One region of the Paenibacillus motobuensis genome, then DNA from elsewhere that is predicted to be linked to it. Evidence: predicted binding sites of a transcription regulator. Region 1 holds the regulator's gene; the other holds the start of a gene.
The links. Region 1 encodes LexA, which represses DNA repair genes until DNA is damaged. Its sites were predicted from a motif close to CGAACATATGTTCG; they were not measured.
Positions count from the first base shown of each region.

Region 2: ABD014_RS17915 (YhjD family protein) is a predicted target of LexA. The motif match lies at 5,728-5,741, and genes of this name have one in related genera.

Region 1 covers NZ_BAAACX010000006.1:12,042-19,729, reverse strand. Annotated here, with positions in the region: gene metH (methionine synthase) at 1-2,365, opposite strand, end outside; gene ABD014_RS03900 (FixH family protein) at 2,818-3,228, opposite strand; gene ABD014_RS03895 (HAD family hydrolase) at 3,265-4,062, opposite strand; gene ABD014_RS03890 (hypothetical protein) at 4,127-4,660, opposite strand; gene ABD014_RS03885 (DUF896 domain-containing protein) at 4,784-4,957, opposite strand; gene lexA (transcriptional repressor LexA) at 5,801-6,424, shown strand; gene ABD014_RS03875 (DUF2642 domain-containing protein) at 6,782-7,084, shown strand; gene ABD014_RS03870 (hypothetical protein) at 7,646-7,688, opposite strand, start outside.
Region 2 covers NZ_BAAACX010000016.1:14,395-22,082, forward strand. Annotated here, with positions in the region: gene recG (ATP-dependent DNA helicase RecG) at 1-1,306, shown strand, start outside; gene ABD014_RS17890 (stage VI sporulation protein F) at 1,622-1,909, shown strand; gene ABD014_RS17895 (helix-turn-helix domain-containing protein) at 2,080-2,862, shown strand; gene ABD014_RS17900 (transglutaminase-like domain-containing protein) at 3,183-3,887, shown strand; gene ABD014_RS17905 (TetR/AcrR family transcriptional regulator) at 4,063-4,743, shown strand; gene map (type I methionyl aminopeptidase) at 4,869-5,615, shown strand; gene ABD014_RS17915 (YhjD family protein) at 5,817-6,227, shown strand; gene ABD014_RS17920 (DNA polymerase IV) at 6,224-7,462, shown strand; gene ABD014_RS17925 (YolD-like family protein) at 7,459-7,688, shown strand, end outside.

The DNA of each region.
Region 1 (7,688 bases):
TTCCCGCTCCTCGCAAGTCTTGTGCCGTAGCAACCATCTGCTGAGCCGACTTGACGAGCAGACCGGATAGTCCGATCGCATCGGCTTTCTCCTCCCGGTAAGCTTCAATAATACGCTCCGGTGGTACTTTTATGCCCAAATTCACGATCTTGTAACCGTTATTGGAGAGAATGATCTCTACCAGGTTTTTACCGATATCATGGACGTCGCCCTTGACGGTAGCCAGCAGAATCTTGCCTTTGACAGATGTCTCATTCTTCTCCATGAAGTTCTCCAGGAAGGCTACTGATGCCTTCATGACCTCAGCGCTCTGCAGCACCTCCGCCACGATAAGCTCATTGTTGTTAAACAGGCGTCCGACCTCTTCCATTCCGGCCATCAGGGGACCGTTGATGACCTCAAGCGCGCTGTAGCGATTCAACGCTTCCTCCAGATCGGGAATCAGACCTTCCTTCGTACCCTCCACAACGTAAGAAGCTAGCCGTTCCTCAAGCGACAGATTCACTGCCTTTTCCTTCTTCTCTACCTTCTTGTTGCGGAAAGCAGCGACAAATGCAGCCAAAGTCTTGTCATTCGTATTATAGATCAGCTCTTCAGCTAATTTACGTTCCTCCTCAGGAATCGAAGCATAACGTTCCAACTTCTCGGTATTTACAATCGCATAATCTAGCCCTGCCTTCGTACATTCATACAAGAAGACAGAATTCAGTACCTCGCGTCCCGCTTCCGGCAAGCCGAAGGAGACGTTACTGATTCCAAGTACTGTATGACAAGCAGGCAGTTCCTGCTTAATTAGACGAATACCTTCGATCGTCTCCTTAGCCGAGCCGATATATTGCTCATCCCCCGTCCCGACCGGGAAGACCAATGGGTCAAAAATGATATCCTCCGCAGAAAGGCCGTACTTATTCACAAGCAAATCATGTGAACGCTTGGCAACTTCTAGTTTGTTCTCTCGCGAGATCGCTTGCCCTTGCTCATCAATCGTGCCAACGACAACCGCTGCCCCATATTTGTGAATAAGCGGGGTTACGTTCTCGAATTTTTCTTCACCATCTTCAAGATTAATGGAGTTAATTATCGACTTGCCCTGACAGTATGACAGAGCGAGGTCCAGCACCTTGGGATCCGTCGTATCGATCATTAGCGGTACCTTCACCTTCTTGGCTACAAGCTCCAAGAATAGCTTCATATCCTGGGCTTCGTCGCGATCCGGATCTTGGACACAAACATCAATTACCTGAGCTCCATTCTTCACTTGAGCACGGGCGATCTCCGACGCCTCCTCATATTTCCCCTCTACAATAAGGCGTTTGAACTTGCGCGATCCAAGTACGTTCGTTCTCTCACCAATCATATACGGACGGTTGTCAGCTTCAACATAGACTGGATCTATACCGGATAATGCCGGCGGATGCTCGCCGCTAATCGTTCTCGGTTCGAAGCGGCTCATCTTATCTGCCATAGCAGCAATATGAGCAGGGGTCGTCCCACAGCAGCCACCTGCGATGTTCAGCCAGCCTTGCTCAGCGAAGCCTGCCAGCTTCTGGGCCAGCGAATCCGGAGATTCGTGATAATTACCATTCTCATCGGGCAGCCCGGCATTTGGATAGCAGCTTATAGCTGTTCTGGCCATATCGGACAAGGTTCTGATATGATCACGCATGAATTCTGGTCCGGTAGCACAGTTGAGTCCAATCGAGATCGGCTTCAAATGCTCCAGCGAGATATAGAATGCTTCGATATTCTGTCCAGCCAGTGTCGTTCCCATCGGCTCGATGGTACCGGATATCATGAGAGGCAGTCTTATTCCGGACTTCTCATAAGCTCGGGTAAGTCCGATACTCCCCGCCTTCACATTTAGCGTATCCTGCGATGTCTCAAGTAGCAGTACATCGACACCAGCCTCGATTAATGCCAGCGCTTGTTCCTCATAGCTATCTATAAGCTCGTCAAAAGTGACTCCACCTGTAACCGATAATGTCTTCGTCGTGGGGCCAAGAGCACCAACGACGTAGCGCGGATGTTCCGGCGTGCTATATTTATCAGCCGCAGCAATCGCCAGACGCGCAGCTGCCAAGTTAATCTCGCGCGCTTGGTCCTGCAACCCGTATTCAGCAAGGACTATGGAGGTGGCGCCGAATGTATTCGTCTCGATTAGATCGGCTCCCGCTTCCAGGTATTGCTCATGAATATTCTGAATTACATCCGGACGGGTGAGCACAAGCATTTCATTACAACCATCCAGGTCTTCCCCGCCGAAATCGGCCGGAGACAGGTCCTTCTGCTGAATCATGGTGCCCATAGCCCCATCGAGGATTAATATTCGTTCTTTCATTCTGGACTCTAGACTTGGTTTACTCATGTTCAATCCCTCCCGCAAAACGTTAAGTTTTAGTGTATCAGAAGTCAGCCATTAAGAAAAGATGCAAATACAAATCAGAAAGTACGCGCCATGACTGATCTTAGCACTGAATTTCAAGCGTCGATCCAAACGCGGCTATCACATAGCAGGATGTATTTAACTCTATAAAAAATTAATTAATGAACAGGTAATCGCATCAAGGTAATGAGAATTAAAAACACGAATAAATTTTATGAATATATAAAAAATGTTCGTGATTATTTCGTTCTGATTAATAAGTAAAAAGCCAACTCTACACTTCGATCCGTCGAGCAGAACTAACGTTAGGCCTCTGTTCCCATTTGTAGTTCTGGACTTCGCAGTGACAAATATGCAAATCAGAGAAGGACATAAAAAAACTGCCCTTCGTAATGAAGAGCAGCTCTCTTGACATAACATTTGCATCCTAGGCCTTACTCAAAAACTGTAAATTTCTCTGATGGCATCGAATGCTGATCTCTGGCCGTAACATGGGAGATGACTTGATAGTTGCCTGCCTCTTTAAAGGTCTTCTCCAGTACGTAGGTCCCCTCTCCAGCACTCTTGACGGTTAACTTACTATGCTGATCTTCGGCATCCCCGTCCTTCCAAATCTCAAACATGACCTCTTTGGCGTCATCCACCGTCTCCCCTTGTTGCGTTACCTTGGCCTCAAAACGAACCTTCTCGCCTACTTGAATCTCAGTTGGATTCACTTGAAGCCCCACCTGAATAGGTTCCATAGCCATGTTGTCTGCATGATTGCCGGATTTCTTATCTCCGCAACCACTGATCACGATGAGAACAAGCGCGAATATCAGAACACTCCAGCTTCTTCTTCGCATGCTATCTTCCTTTCTCATGAATCTTAACGGCGATATCTATTCAGCTAATTCCGCAATAATCTGGTGCAATTGGGACAGATGAGTAATTTCATAATCCGGCACGATCTCATCATTGCGGGTCTTCTCATCCCGATTGATCCATACGGCGTTAATGCCTACACTAAGCGCTCCGCGAATATCGGTCGTAAGCTTGTCCCCAACCATTAAAGTCTCTTCGGGCTCTGTTCCTAATTGCTCAAGCGCATGCTTGAAGATCATGGAATCCGGTTTGCCTTTGCCGAAGCTGCCGGAGATAATGATCTTATCGAAGTAACCAGATAGCTCTGGCACTCCATCCAGCTTCTCTTGTTGCAGGGCAGGGCAGCCATTCGTTAGTAGAAGCAGCTTAACCTTCCCCTTCAACTCCTGCAAGATTTGGAATGTCTCTTCATATACATAAGCACGTTCCCGTCGTTCTGCAGCAAAACCTTCTGCAAGCTCGGCGGCTAATTCATCGTTAGCAATACCGAGGGCAAGCAAGCCGCGTCGCCAAGACTCCTTGCGGTAGATCGGTGCCAGTTCTTCAAGCTGACGGAACTCCGGCTGTTCCCCAGCTGAGAAGTTAGCCCATAGCCCTTCAAATGGATTAATCCCGATCATTTTCGTAAATGAAAATGTCTCATAGGATTCATACAATTCCCTAGCTTCTCTGCGGACAGCTGCTTCCAGTTCTATCGGGTTGCAGCCCGTTACCGCCTCTGCCTTGCGACATGTCTCCTCGAAAGCCTCTTTTACGCTCCGATCATCCCAGAGCAATGTATCATCCAAATCAAAGCATACCGCTTTTATGGTCACTTCGACCACTCCTCCCTCTCCCATGCCAAAATGCATCATTTGCTATGCGCTCTCCAGAAATTCCCTACTCTCTCTCAAACGGAACATGATGAGTATGCGCGAACTGCTCCAGACGGTCTCCCATAGCTGCCGTATCAAACTGATTACGAGTACGATAGAATACCCAATTCGCATCCTTAATCTTAGGCACGATCATAATCTTCTTGCGGCTGACTTTGATTTTGCTAATGTTGCCTGCTTCCAGAATTCGGTCGCGGTTGTACTTGGTTGTATATACCCAGTTCTTGTTAATGCGTAGATAGGGTCTTCTCATGAACAAGGTGAAGGCGAGCAGTAAGTACAGCCCAATCGTCAGCCAATAGAGCCAGGTACTCATATCCGCTGAATTACCGATCATTCCAACGGTTGAATACAATAGGGCGATGAACACTAACACTCCTGGCAGGATGATATTGCGCCCCCGGAAAATGTCGCCCTCCCCTCTTGGGCCAAGCGATTTCCGCGGGTTGGATGCCGCGCCTGTCGTGATCGTAGGCCCTTTCCCTTTCTGGTTCAGTCTTTTTTGATTGCGTTCTACTTTTCTGTCAAATGAACCCATACTCTGTCCTCCTCATATTAATAGCGCTATCAACAGTATAAGCCTACGACTTGTCCAGCCAATCAAGCCCCACACATGTTCGTAAGCCGCATGTTATGTATAGCCAGGCCCAAAAGGGCCGGCTTACTCATCGACGATTTCGATTTGTTCTAATCTTTGACGGAAATTCGCCCGGAAATTCTCGAGATATCTCTCGCGCAGCTTAGCTCTCTCCAGAATCTCTTCTTCGGTTAACCCCACAGATTTATGTTTGCGGGCCAATTCATTGATCCGCGCAACAACAGATTCTATATCCATAAGTCCCTCCCCAAGTCATTAGTCTTTTATGTTACAGCTCTCATCCTCATATATAGAAGAGATTCAAGCCGTATTTACCACTCATGCAAAGCAGCAATTATTCATACTCTGACATGAGAAAAAGAGCTTGTCAAGGCAGTGCCGCCTTTAGTGCAAGCTCTCTTCATTATATAGTAATTTCTGTTCATCGTAAAACAATATCGACATTCATTCAGCAGACCACTAGAAACGAACTTGCAACTGATTAGTTAGGGAGAACCAACACTTCCCCAGCTTGTATCGAACTCACATGCTTTCCATTAACACGCTTGATTGAATCTATATATTTTCTTATGTCTTTGCCCTGGGGTTTATGCTCAGAAGCAATCTCCCATAACGTATCACCCGGCATAACAATAACTGTCTCCAACGGTTTCTTATTAGCGTTATCATTCGATGAGGCAAAAGCCGAGACCACCCCTGTACAGGTTAACAATAGTAGTACCAGCACCAACATCGTTCTCTTAGCTGTTCTAGAAAGATGGGTGCTCCGTCTCCCTGACGATATAGAAGGTTTCTGAACCGGCTCCGTATAAATACTCTTATATGTGCTATATTTAAGCATTATCCTCACTCCAAACAAGTGTTCTTATTACTGAAAATAATATAACACGAACATTTGTTTGATTCAATACTTTTTTTCGAACATTCGTTCTCCATTTTTTATACAGCATTCGCCGGCTTATATTCGGTATATATGTATGAAATAGGCTCAAAAACCTATATAGTTAGAACTTATGTTTGTACGAACGGTAGTTCTATGTTATAATTTTTCCAAACGTTACTAAGTGGAGTTGATTGGTTATGTCTAAGGTGTCCAGCCGCCAGCAAGCAATCTTGGAATTTATTCGCAGCGAAGTACGAACGAAAGGATATCCCCCCTCCGTCCGTGAAATTGGAGAAGCCGTTGGACTAGCCTCCAGCTCTACGGTACACGGACATCTGGATCGTCTGGAGAAGAAGGGATTCATTCGACGTGACCCTACCAAACCGAGAGCTATTGAGCTACTTGGCGAGGAATCCGAAAGCGCCGGTCTGTTCGCCCATTCGGTAGCACGCGTTCCTGTCGTCGGGAAAGTAACAGCAGGCGTGCCGATTACAGCAACCGAGAATATAGAGGATTACTTTCCATTGCCTAATCATTATGCGAACGATGGCGAGATTTTCATGTTATCCGTTGTCGGCGACAGCATGATTGAAGCCGGAATCCATAATGGGGATTATGTTATCGTAAGGCAACAGCAGACCGCGAACAACGGCGATATCGTCGTAGCAATGACTGAGGAAGATGAAGCAACGGTCAAGACCTTCTATAAAGAGAAGGATCATATCCGCCTTCAGCCGGAGAATCCAACCATGGAGCCCCTTCGCTTGAAGCACGTAAGCATCCTCGGCAAAGTCATTGGCCTCTTCCGGGATTTTCATTAATCTTGATTTTATACAATGGATTGTGTGTTCAGACGAATCCCATTTAACGGGAAAATAGATGCAATCCGAAATTGGCTAAAGTGTGACTACCCATTATTAATTGACAACTTAATACTGTAAGAAGCAAGAGGCATCCCTCGTGGGATGCCTTTTAATTTACAATTATAAATACTTCCTTCTCTTCTTCCCAATTTCAAACGCTTTATCAAATCTCTCTTCTCAACGTTGACTTGAAAAACTTGTATTAATCCCAAAAATGGGCCTTTGATTATTTTATTTCTGAATTCTAGGCAACCGCCCAGTTGTTTTATAGGCAAATGCATAGAATGTCGTATAAAATTTTTGGGAGGTAATTTTTTGAACAGTTATCCAATGATGAATCAAATGTCCAACATGCCTAACGTTTCTAATATGGCTAACATGCCCTATAAGCATCACATGCATCACATGCATCATCAAGCTATCATTAACCATCCTGTAGATAAATGCGTTGTCGAGTGTTTAATGTCCCTTATGGGCAGAATTGTCATTCTTGAGACTACTCGCGGCAGACTCGACGGATGCATCATCGATGTCAAACAAGACCACGTCGTGCTTGAAGAAAGACATAAGAAGTTTATTGTTCGCATTTGCGAAATTGTTTGGATCATGCCTGAATAATAGAACATAAGGGGGGCTAGTCCCCCTAGTAAAATTCTCAGTCCTTTGGCTTCCCGGCGGGAAGTTCTAAGGACATTATTATTGTTCCGGGAAAGGCTTAAAGTGTTACTTAGATTAATACCCGTACCTTGGTGCATCCGAGACTTGACCATCATATTTATTATGCTATCGTATTTAATGTACGAGTATATTACTGATTCTCGTATACCCGAAATACAAGGACTGGTACTTAGGGATGTTCGCAAAGGCTATAGGGATGCAGCATCTTTTTAATTTGGCTATGTAATATTCAGGGGTTTATATAAGTTAATGATTATACACTATACGATATGGGGTATGAAACGTGGAATTTCTAGTTTTTGCTTCCAGCCTGACCGCATTGATTTTTTCGATAGTTGCTTTTGTTCGTACAATAAAGCGAAGGTAATTAAATCTTATTTTGAATCTGATCTCCACCACAGTTCAAAAGTTCCGCCAGCATAAAGCCAGCGGAGCTATTGATCAGGTGTCATCAGATTGCGCTACGGGTGACGCTAAATTCATGTAACTAAAATTAATGAGTTAAATAAAGAAGGCTCTTGTAATGATAACAAGCAGAATGAAG
Region 2 (7,688 bases), on a different contig from region 1:
GGAATTCGTGCGCAGCCTTCCGTTTGAGCTGACGGATGCACAGAAGCAGGTGGAGCTGGAGATCCTGCGGGACATGCGCTCCCCTTATTGTATGAATCGCCTGCTGCAAGGCGATGTCGGTTCTGGGAAGACAGTCCTTGCTGCGATTGCGCTGTTTGCCGCGGTGAAGTCGGGACATCAGGGAGCTTTTATGGTGCCGACAGAAATTTTGGCGGAGCAGCATGCCCGTTCGCTTGCGAAGATGTTCGAGCCCTTTGGCATCTCTGTAGGATTGCTTACAGGAAGTGTTACGGGCCGCAAGCGCAAGGACTTGCTCGCTTCCTTGCAGATGGGGCTGACGGACGTCATTATCGGTACCCATGCTTTGATTCAGGAGGATGTATTTTTCCGTTCGCTGAGCTTGGTTGTTACAGATGAGCAACATCGCTTCGGGGTGAATCAGCGCAGTGTATTACGGCGGAAGGGATTCAACCCCGATGTACTGACGATGACCGCTACTCCGATACCGCGGACGCTGGCGATTACTGCTTTCGGAGATATGGATGTCTCTACGCTGTCAGAGCGGCCGAAGGGCCGGAAGCCGATTTCAACCTATTGGGTGAAGCATGATATGATGGATCGCGTGCTCGGCTTTATTTCCCGTGAAGTTTCGCAGGGTAGACAAGCTTACTTGATCACTCCGCTGATTGAGGAATCGGAGAAGCTGGACGTTCAGAATGCGATTGATCTGTATGTATCGATGCAGCAGGCGTTCCCGGATTTCCGTGTCGGACTGCTGCATGGGAGAATGACCCCAGGCGAGAAGGATGAGGTCATGCGGGCGTTCTATGCGAACGAGGTGCAACTACTCGTGTCAACAACGGTTGTAGAGGTCGGCGTGGATGTGCCGAATGCTACGCTGATGATCATCATGGACGCCGACCGCTTCGGCCTGTCGCAGCTGCATCAGCTGCGCGGCCGTGTAGGGCGGGGGGAGCACGCGTCTTACTGCGTGCTCATCGCCGATCCGAAGACGGAGGTAGGTCAGGAGCGAATGAAGGTCCTGACCGATACGGACGACGGCTTCGAAGTGGCGCGCCGGGACCTGGAGCTACGTGGTCCCGGGGATTTCTTCGGCACGAAGCAGAGCGGCGTGCCGGAATTCCGAATCGCGGACATGGTCAGCGATTTCGCGGTGCTCGAGGCGGCGCGCGATGACGCCGCCCGGCTGGTGGCGGACGCGTCATTCTGGACGTCGCCCGAGTTCGAGCCGCTGCGCGGCTATCTGCAGCGGGAACAGGTGCTGCAGGGTGAAGTGATCGACTGATGGCTATAAGCTACCGCCCGCTCCTACAAAACTGCATAAATGTGTTGGTCTCTCTACTGAGCGTTTTTGGGACATTTTCTATAGAGTAATTGGTTCTTCTCCTCTGAGCTTAGCCGTGGCGCCTTGCAAGGAGAATGGTCCCCATTTACTAAGCATTGCAGCTGCTTTCCAACTTGTATTTCCCTTACTGCTCAGGGGGCTAGCGCTTTTGGAAAACCCAATACTCGCGCGCCTAATTTCATTTTTAAGACACTATGTACAGACTTCCGTCATATATCTAGAAAGTAGGTGTTATGAGGGAGGTGCAATGAGCGTTTGAGTTACCAACAGTTTGGCATTAGTCCGCAATTAGTAGAGCGGATAAAGCTTAAAATGAAGAATCCGGCCACGAAGGATCGAATCAAGAATTTGGTGGACGGTTTAACAAAATCCGATTTGCAGGATCGTGTGAAGGTACGCCGGCTTGTCAAGTCAGCAGCAGGGATTCTGAATGAGCGGTTGACGAGCGTACAGGAAGAGCAGATTGTCTCATTTGTAGTTGCCCAGAAAATCGATCCACGCAATACATTTCACCTGATTAAGCTGTGGGGAATGTTCCGATAGCGGTAAAACCAAGAAGTGAGGGTTCTTGTATCAAGGGCCTTCACTTTTTTTGTTATGAGGTACGCAGGTTCCTTCTTTACTTCATAGATGCCGATCGGTATAATTCGAACCAATGAATGTTTACATATCACTCTACCGCAATGGACGGGAAGGAGAAGCTGGAATTGCATATGTTTGGTTTCCCCTATGAGCTCATATTGTATTTTAGTCGGGATCATATCTCTTTTCTTACGAATAAGGTAGATGCCGATGATCACAGCCATCATTACATACAATTTACAGTAGGACTTGAACAGCCAGTATCTATTACGGTGGAAGGACAGCCGATGCAAGCTTCGGGACTCTTTCTTCAATCCAGTGTGATTCATCAATTGCAGGGGCATCAACAGTGGCAATGGTACATGCTGATCAATCCCGAATCAACCTTGGGAGAGTTAGTGAGACTGGCGTATTTGCAGGATTCAAATGTCTGTGTATTGGGACAAGATCAGGTTGACCCACTGCGGCAGCTTGCTGCCAAGCAATTGTATTCGATAACTAGCCAGGATGATTACAACCAGAGTATGAGGAGGTTTATGCAAATTTTACGGCTGCAGGAACAGGATCATGAGTTTGAGTCTGACCCGAATGAACGCATTGGTGACGTATTGCTCGCCATCGAGATGTTTCCGTCCCATGATCTGACGGTTAGAGCGCTCAGCCAGCATATGTATATTTCCGAGAGCCGATTATCTCATATTTTCAAACAAAAGGTAGGTATATCACTAGCAAGCTACATTGTACATCATAAATTAAGAGCAGCATTCCAGGCGATTTTCAGTGGGGTATCCATGACAGAGGCTGCGGTTGAGGCGGGCTTCAGCAGTTCCTCCCATTTCTCCAAGACGGTTAGGGATAAGTTGGGTATGACTGCTCGCTCCATCGTGCAGAATAGCAGATTTTTGAAAGTGTAATGATTTTCGCTCCCTTATACTAATAGTGCGTGTTCAAAAAGTCAGACTTTCAGCACCGAAGCTTATGCTTCCGAAGGAAACATACTTCGTAAGCATCTGCTTAGGCCCGGGTGAATTCAAGATTCGATGTCGAATAAGCCCTCAGTTACTTTGTGTTAGATATAGAATTTATAAGTTATCAGCAGAGCTGATGAAATTCTATATCGCAAGAAAACCTACCTTTGAATCGCGGTCGCTCATCCTTGAATGGCCTCGTTAGAGGTTTTCTTATCAAAGAAGGACTTTTTGAACATCTCTAATAAGCAGAAGGAGGGATGAACATGGAAGAATTCTTGCAAGCTACAGCTTTAGTAGACTATACTCATCCATCGATTAGGCAACTCATAATGGAGAAGGGATGGAATGAGCTTACTGAATACGAAAAAATCCGTCAAATCTATGATTATGTAAGAAATCAGATCAAATTCGGCTACAACCGTGGCGATGATATTCCCGCTTCGGAGGTGCTTGCTGACGGGTATGGGCAATGCAATACCAAGAGCATTCTATTGATGGCGCTGCTGCGGGGCGTCAAGATTCCGTGCCGGATTCATGGCTTTTATATCGATAAAAAAATGCAAAAGGGCGCGCTTACCGGTGTCATCTATACCTTCGCACCTGCAAATATCGTTCATGCTTGGACTGAAGTATGGTTTGAAGGGAAATGGGTAGCGTTGGAGGGTGTCATTATCGATGATCCTTATCTCAACCAGGTGCAGGATAGACTCTGCAGCTATAATGGAGGGTATATCGGCTACGGAATTGCCATTAAAGATAAAGCGGGCATTAATCTATGCTGGCGTGGTGAGAGCACCTATATTCAGAGCTTCTCGATTACCGAAGATTTAGGGTATTTCGACCATCCTGATGAATTTTTCGCCAAGTATAACAATGTCAAAGGCGCTGTGAAAAAAATGTTATTAAATCTGCTGCGCAAACGGATTAACCGGCAGACGGATGCGATCCGTAAGGGCAGCATGAAATAAAAAATGAGGTTAGCCTGGTTCGACAGGCTGGCCTTATTTTTTATAGTGTATTTGTTGTAGCTTGCTCCATAGTGGAAATTCCGATCCTATAATTTTACATATCGATCTTGTTTTTTGGCAGCAATTGCTGTATTTTTAAATTGACATGATAGTAGGTCAAAAAAAGGAGGCCAACATGACTCCCCGTACAAAAGCGCAAAATGAAGAAATTCGAAATCGGCGAATTGCCGAAATCATTCAGGCGGCGGCTGATGTTTATTTGGATAAGGGCATGCTGTTGGAAATTCGTGATGTTGCCCGCTTGGCTGGCTTAGGTTATGGAACGGTATATCATTACTATAAGAATAAAATAGACTTATTGCATGATTTGTTGTGGCAAGCTTTGGAGCGGAGTGCGGCAACTGTCGATCGATTAATTCATGAATCGCAGACGGTCTCTGGTGGCAAACTTCCTTATACCGTGGAAATATCGGGAGTCATGACTGTGGCTAGGACCAAAGAAATAGAACATAAACTCTGGCATGCTCTTGTTACAGATCTCTTGAAGACGTGGGCGGAGGATCATGCCGCGTATCTAGTGTTCCAGCTGGGTAATGAGGATTACCGTCAGCTTCCCGAGGAACAGGCTTTGCCTCTAATCAAGGCATACCAGGAACATATTGTGATTCCTCTATCGCATCTAATTGAACTAGGGGAATCAAGGGCTGCCCCAGGCATGTCTGGCCTGGATGCAGAGACCAAGACACGGATGCTGTTATCGGCGATGACCGGCTGCACGATGCTGCCGCTTCGGCGAGGGACGCTGTCCATTGAAGCGGAGGGGATTTCCAGCTTTCTATGTGCCGGACTGGCCTGATGGTCGTCGGTTGCTGGGCTAGTAAGTGAGATCTCGATTTCGCGTCTATCCATGGATGGAACAGTCCGCCTTGTGAAGGCTAAAGGGCATACAGATGTCCGAAAATGAAGGAGTGGAAGAGAAAGATGATTATTTTGAAGTCAGCAAGAGAGATTGAAGAAATGAAAACGGCGGGCCAAATTGTGGCTGATTGCCATCGCGAGGTTTCGAAGATCATTAAGCCAGGGATTACGACTCAGGAGATCAATGATTTCGTGGCCAGACATATTATTAAGCTTGGCGCCAAGCAGTTCACAAAAGGATATAACGGCTTCCCCGCAGAAACCTGTGCATCGGTCAATGATGTCGTAGCGCATGGCTTCCCTGGCAAAAAGCCACTAGAGGAAGGGGATCTGCTGAAGCTTGATATCGTTGCTGAATACGACGGCTGGTTTGGCGATTCTTGCTGGACTTATGCTATTGGTCAGATTAGCCTTGAGGCGGAACGCTTGATACAGGTCACGAAGGAGTGCCTCGATATCGGGATAAGCAAGGCCCTGCCTGGAAATCGTCTCGGCGACGTAACATCGGCGATCCAACAGCATGCCGAATCGAACGGCTTCTCGGTTGTACGCGATTTGTTGGCGCACGGAGTTGGGCGCAGCCTGCATGAGGATCCGAACTTCGAGCATATCGGTGTGGCTGGGAAAGGTGTGCGTCTAAGAGAGGGCATGGTATTTACGATCGAGCCGATGATTAATCAAGGTACGTTCCGGATTACGATCGACGAAGATGGATGGACAGCCAGAACGGCTGACGGCAAGCTCTCCGCTCAATTCGAGCATACGCTGGCACTAACTGAGGACGGTCCGCTTGTATTGACCGCCCATTAATAAATAGGACTGCCATTTTTAATAGTTAATTCAACATACAGAACCGGTTAAGCGTAAGGGCTTGACCGGTTTTTCATTTGCCTGAATAACCAGTAATAACCTGTTGCCAAGGGGAATATTTGTTCGTATTATGAATATAATAGGAACAAACGTTCTTGCAGAAGGTGAACTTATGATTTACAGTGTGCGAAGTGGGCTGCGATGAGTCCAATTCCTTGGCAGACGCCGGAAGAGGCGAGGTTCGTGAAAGAGTCCGTTCTGCTGCCGATAATTCTAGATGTACTGGAACGGGACCGCGCAGCGGTAGTCCGGGCAGAGTTGAAGCTGCCGGAGATATATGGCGAACTCATTGATTCGCTGCAAAAGGCAGCGATGGAGGAGTTATCCCGGGCCAGACAGGGGCTACGGCAGCATGGAATGAAGATCTATAAGGAGCGCCGGACGGTGCTTGGCATCGAGGCAAGCTATTTATGCCGAGGATACCATTATGAATTTTCTATGCTATGGGGGCTTGTCAAAGCGGAAATCCTGCAGAGGATTCGCAGTTATCTGAGCGTCTCTTCAGTCGGCTTCCCAGAAGTCAATGGTGCAAAAGAAGGGGATGGCTCATGAAGCAGAAGGAGCGCGTCATTATGATGGGGGATTGCCAATCGTTCTACGCGAGTGTAGAGAAGGCAGACCATCCGCAGTATATAGATCGCCCGTTGATCGTGGCAGGCGATCCTGAACGTCGTTCCGGCATTGTGCTGGCGGCTTGTCCGATCGCCAAACGGTACGGGGTGACGACCGCAGAGAATGTGGGAACGGCGCTGGCGAAGTGCCCCGAGCTCGTCGTGATGAGACCGAGAATGGAGAAATATATCCATGTATCGATGCAGATTACGGAGATTATGAGACAATTTACCGACCTGGTGGAGCCTTACAGTATTGATGAACAACATTTGGATGTAACCGGGAGCTTATCTTTATTCGGGGACCCGGATACTCTGGCGCGCATGATTCAGACTGAGATCTTGAATAGGACGGGGGTGCGCTGCCGTTTTGGGATCAGCTATAACAAGGCGGTCAGCAAGATGGCCTGTGACAACTTTGCCAAGAAGAATGCGGATGGCATCTATCTTCTTCCTCAGGAGAAGCTTCAGGATGTGCTCTGGCCGCTGCCGATTCGGAAATTGCTGATGGTTGGTTCGCGGATGGAACGGCACCTTCTGAACATGGGCCTGTCGACAATCGGCCGTTTAGCCAACACGCCGGTGCAGCGGCTGAAAGCCCGTTTCGGAGTGAATGGGGAAGTGCTGTGGCGTCTGGCCAACGGCATCGATCCTTCACCAGTCAACCCGAATAGCCATCAAGGCGTCAAATCCATTGGTCACGAGATGACACTGCCACGGGATTACTATTCCTTTGAGACGATTGCCATTCCTTTATTAGAGCTGACCGAGCTCGTCTGTCGGCGCTGCCGGGACAAAGGGTTCATGGGCAGTGTGGTCAGCATCAGTTGCCGGGGAGCGGATTTCGACCGCCCGACCGGATTCTCACGGCAATTGAAGCTGTCTGATCCGACGAATGTGACTAACCAGGTCTACGAGGCAGTGATGGCACTGTTCCGCAAGCACTGGGACGATCTTCCTGTACGCAAGGTGGGTGTTACCCTGTCGGGATTAGTATCGGATGACGCCTATCAATTGACCTTATTTGACGAGCGGCCCAAGTATCAGGCGCTCGAGAGAGCAACGGATGAGATTAAGCGGAAGTATGGAGATTCCGCTATCCTAAGAGCGGTATCACTAACGGCTTCAGGCCAGGCCAGAGACCGGGCCGGCAAGATTGGAGGGCATTATCGATGACAGGTAAATTGCAAGGGAACGGGCTGTGGGAATCCTCGCGAATGATGCTGCCGGAGCATAAGGAAGCGATCCTGAACAGCAATCGTCATTTGCAGAAGAGAACGCGGGTTCAACTGGATGAACAGGAGCTGGAGAGATTCTCACGAATTTTAATGGAATCGCAGCATGAGGGAAGAGAGGTAGCGCTTCGTCTATTTGGTGAATATGAGGATCATCATCTTAATGG